2 regions of the Bacteroides caecimuris genome follow, and region 1 is predicted to be linked to the other one. Evidence: riboswitches for the same ligand, from Rfam matches in the RefSeq annotation. Region 1 holds a riboswitch; the other holds the start of a gene.
The links. Region 1 has a riboswitch for thiamine pyrophosphate ahead of thiS (sulfur carrier protein ThiS). Riboswitches for the same ligand answer to the same signal wherever they lie in the genome.
Positions count from the first base shown of each region.

Region 2: another riboswitch for thiamine pyrophosphate. It lies ahead of A4V03_RS14900 (TonB-dependent receptor); the one in region 1 lies ahead of thiS (sulfur carrier protein ThiS).

Region 1 covers NZ_CP015401.2:2,252,170-2,254,578, forward strand. Annotated here, with positions in the region: gene A4V03_RS09735 (superoxide dismutase) at 177-794, shown strand; TPP riboswitch at 954-1,047, shown strand; gene thiS (sulfur carrier protein ThiS) at 1,108-1,308, shown strand; gene A4V03_RS09745 (thiamine phosphate synthase) at 1,313-1,978, shown strand; gene A4V03_RS09750 (thiazole synthase) at 2,100-2,409, shown strand, end outside.
Region 2 covers NZ_CP015401.2:3,429,046-3,431,454, reverse strand. Annotated here, with positions in the region: gene A4V03_RS14900 (TonB-dependent receptor) at 1-1,188, opposite strand, end outside; TPP riboswitch at 1,189-1,285, opposite strand; gene A4V03_RS14895 (mechanosensitive ion channel family protein) at 1,417-2,319, shown strand; gene A4V03_RS14890 (DJ-1/PfpI family protein) at 2,370-2,409, shown strand, end outside.

The sequences.
Region 1 (2,409 bases):
CAATTCTTATTATGAATATGACAATACGGGGCAATGGATCTCCCGGACCAGCCGGGATAACCCAAAAGAAATGGAACGTATACAGTACCTTTACAAATAAAGTAAGATACTGTGAACATTTTGCAGAAAACTTCTGTTATTACTAATATAACAAGCCAATTAAAACTTGTAACATTATGAATAGTATATTAATGTCTTTAATTATGATGACCATGACTTACGAAATGCCTAAACTTCCTTACGCAAACAATGCGTTGGAACCTGTAATCAGTCAGCAAACAATAGATTTCCATTATGGAAAGCATCTACAAACGTATGTAAATAATCTGAATAGCCTCGTGCCCGGAACAGAATATGAAGGTAAAACGGTAGAAGAAATCGTTGCAACCGCACCGGACGGAGCTATATTCAATAACGCCGGACAAGTATTGAATCACAATTTGTACTTCCTGCAATTTGCCCCGAAACCCTCAAAGAAGGAACCGTCAGGCAAACTAGGAGAAGCCATCAAACGTGACTTCGGTAGCTTTGAAAATTTCAAGAAAGAATTCAACGCAGCAGCAGTCGGATTGTTCGGTTCAGGATGGGTCTGGTTATCCGTTGGGAAAGACGGTAAACTGAAAATCACTAGAGAAGCCAACGGCAGCAATCCGGTACGTGCCGGTTTAAAGCCGCTTCTCGGATTTGACGTTTGGGAACACTCCTATTATCTGGATTATCAGAACCGCCGCGCCGACCACGTAAATGTCCTGTGGGATATCATCGACTGGGATGTGGTTGAAAAAAGAATGTAAACGGATTTACTAGCAAAATTATACTTATAAAAAAAGGTCGTTGTGTTTTTCACAGCGACCTTTTCTCATCCCATCAAAAAAACAGGAACTAACAGAAAAATGAAAAAAAAATCGACCGATTTAGTGTTTTTCTGTTTCTTTTTCGCTTACTTTGCTCCCGTAAAGACAAAGGGGTGCCCCATGAGGGGCTGAGATTATACCCTAGGAACCTGAGGCAGTTAATACTGACGTAGGGATTGTGTTTCTTCTTATCGCCTTTCTATTTAAGCATGCTCTTTGTATTTACTTTCAACTTATTTATTCTGATAGGACAATGAAAGTACAAGTGAACAACAAAGAGGTGGAAATGTCTCCTGACTCTACCCTTACGCAACTGACAGCACAGCTCGAACTTCCGGTTCAAGGCATTGCTATCGCCGTAAACAACAAAATGATTCCCCGTACCGAATGGGAGCGTTTCATTCTACATGAGAACGATAACCTGGTGATTATCAAAGCTGCTTGCGGAGGATAAGGAGATGATTAGTCTACAATTTATCACGCATCAGACCGAACAGTATTCGTACCTCGAATCGGCACGTATGGCACTCGAAGGCGGATGCAAATGGATCCAGCTACGTATGAAAGACGCTCCTCTCGAAGAAGTGGAAGCAGTAGCCCTGCAACTGAAGCCGCTTTGCAAAGAGCACGAAGCAATCCTGATTCTGGATGATCACGTCGAACTGGCCAAAAAGCTGGAAGTGGACGGTGTGCATCTAGGCAAAAAGGATATGCCTATCAACCAGGCCCGTCAAATACTTGGTGAAGCCTTTATTATCGGCGGCACTGCAAACACTTTCGAAGATGTCGTACAGCACTATCGTGCCGGAGCCGATTATCTCGGCATTGGTCCTTTCCGGTTTACTACCACTAAAAAGAATCTAAGCCCCGTACTGGGTTTGGAGGGCTATTCTTCTATTCTTTCACAGATGAAGGAAGCGAATATCGAAATCCCCGTTGTAGCTATCGGAGGAATTACTTTTGAGGATATTCCTGCCATACTTCATACAGGAGTAAATGGAATAGCCCTGTCAGGAACTATTCTCGGAGCAGATAACCCGGTAGAAGAAACACGTAGAATCATTGATTCACCACAGAGGACACGGAGGACACAGAGTTTCTCGTTCTTTCCTAAAACAGAATGATAAACACGTATACTCTGTGCAACTCCATAACGAATAAGAAATTATCAGACCTCTGTGTCCTCTGCGTCCTCTGTGGTGAACTCATAAATCAGCATTTAAATAATCAACTAAAATATATAGAATGGAAAAGTTAGTAATTGCGGGACGCGAATTTAACTCCCGTCTTTTCCTGGGAACAGGAAAATTCAATTCCAATGAAGTAATGGAACAAGCTATTCTGGCTTCGGATACGGAAATGGTAACTGTCGCCATGAAACGAATCGACATGGATAACAAAGAGGACGACATGCTGAAACATATCATTCATCCGAATATTCAGTTATTGCCCAACACCTCCGGTGTACGTAACGCGGAAGAGGCTGTTTTCGCCGCGCAACTGGCTCGCGAAGCTTTTGGAACAAACTGGCTGAAACTGGAAATTCATCCGGACC
Region 2 (2,409 bases), 1.2 Mb from region 1:
ATTCTTCACCCAGGGAACTCTTCCGAAGTTATTGCCCCGGTATTGATTCACCCCGCCTCCTAGAGACGTATTCAGCCTGTTGACCGTATAATTGAGAGAAAAAACGCCGCCACCGAATTTGTTGTCCATCTTCTTCTGACGGATTAAATCGCTTTTGGTTATTTCGATTCCATCAATTGTGAATGGTTTCAGACCATATTCTATAAGGGATCTGCCGTCTTTGTACTCTTCGTAATAGCCGTTGCCTTTGGTATAATGCAAGGCAACATTCAGATTCCAGGCTGTCGAGAAAGTATGATTGAAGAGAAGCTGATAATTCTTTTGCAGATAATTATCCGTTTGGTCGTCATAAAAATGCTTGTTGCCGTTGGCGTCGGTGTACATCTCGCCACAGGGGTTGTAGCGTCTGCCGAAATCCTCCATTTCCTTTTTGGTTGCGTATCCCCAGGCATGATATGTCTTTTCTTTTCCGGCAAATGCAATCAGTTTCACAGATGTGTTTTCTGCAAAGTAGCCTCCTTGCAAGTAGTAAGAGTTCAAGTCTACCGAAGCGCGGTCTATGTATCCGTCCGTACCGATATTGGAAAGACGGGCGTCAAACGTCCAATGATTATTGAGCAAACCGGTTCCTACTTTCACCGTTTCCTTGTGCGTGTTGAATGAACCGTATGAACCGTTGAATTCGGCATACGGCTTCATGGATGCACCTTCAGTCTGCATATTAACGCTGGCTCCGAAGGCACCTGCCCCGTTGGTAGACGTACCTGCGCCTCGTTGCACTTGCATATCTTTTACGGAGGAAGAAAAGTCGGGCATATTTACCCAGAACAGATTATGGCTTTCGGCATCGTTCATCGGTATGCCGTTTACCGTGATGTTGATACGTGTACCGTCGGTTCCGCGCACGCGAAGAGTCGTGTAGCCGATACCTGCTCCTGCATCCGATGTGGTCAGTGTAGAAGGAGTCATGCTTAACAGATAAGGGATATCCTGTCCGAAGTTAACCTTCTTCAATTCTGCTTTGCCTATATTGGTGAATGCCACGGGAGTTTTGGCGGTGGCACGCGTGGATACTACCTGCACTTCTTGCAGGTTTACTACTTTCATACTATCCTTTACACTCGTCTGTGCATGAACAGGGATGCCTACGCCTGATAAGGCGATGGCCATCCATATAACTTTTTTCATCTTGCTTATTAATTAGTTCTCTACGCCGGCATTACCCGGATCAGATTCTATGGGTATGTTCTCAGCCCGTCATGTTAAGGCACCCCTACCAGTGAATCGGTTACAAAAATACAGCTTTTGCAGGAGGAAAGCAAAAAAAACTTTTAGATTCACTAAAAACAATATAACTTTGTAACTTATTAGAATAGCCATATAACTGTTTACTCATTTTAATATACATTTTTAATTATGCTATTATTACAAGCAACACAAGCTGCGGATTCTGTACAAGTGGCCGCAGATAAATTAATGAAAGAAGCGATTGCCAATGCTGACGGATTGGACAAACTCTCGCTGATTACCCAACAATTGATAGACTTTGCCATTCGTGCCGGAGAACGTATACTGATTGCGGTCATTGTCTTTATCGTCGGACGTTTCCTTATCTCTATGCTTAATAAGTTTGTCGGGCGTTTGATGGATAAAAGGAAAGTGGATGTAAGTATCAAGACTTTTGTAAAAAGCTTGGCGAATATTACGTTGACTGTATTGTTAATCATTTCTGTAGTAGGTGCTCTTGGCGTTGAAACCACCTCGTTTGCTGCTTTGTTGGCTTCTGCCGGTGTGGCTGTCGGTATGGCTTTATCCGGTAATTTGCAGAATTTTGCGGGAGGTTTGATTGTATTGTTGTTTAAGCCATATAAAGTGGGAGATTGGATAGAAAGTCAGGGAGTTTCTGGTACAGTGAAAGAAATACAGATCTTTCATACTATTTTGACTACTGCAGATAATAAAGTGATTTATGTGCCGAATGGTGCAATGAGTAGTGGAGTGGTAACCAACTATAGTCATCAGGAAACCCGTCGCGTGGAATGGATTGTTGGGGTAGATTATGGAGAAGATTATGAGAAAGTGCAGAAAATCGTTTATGATATTCTTGCTGCTGACCAACGTATTCTGAAAGAACCGGCTCCTTTTGTGGCTCTTCACGCGCTGGACGCCAGCAGTGTGAATGTAGTGGCACGTGTATGGGTAAATAGCGGAGATTACTGGGGTGTTTATTTCGATATAAATAAAGCGATTTACGAAACCTTCAATGAAAAAGGTATCAACTTCCCTTTCCCTCAACTTACAGTACATCAGGGAAATTAATTATGATACGCCCATTCTTCCCGTATTTTAAACGTTAGAAAAATGATGTTATGAGCAACGAAATTCTATATATCCTCCTGCCGGATTATG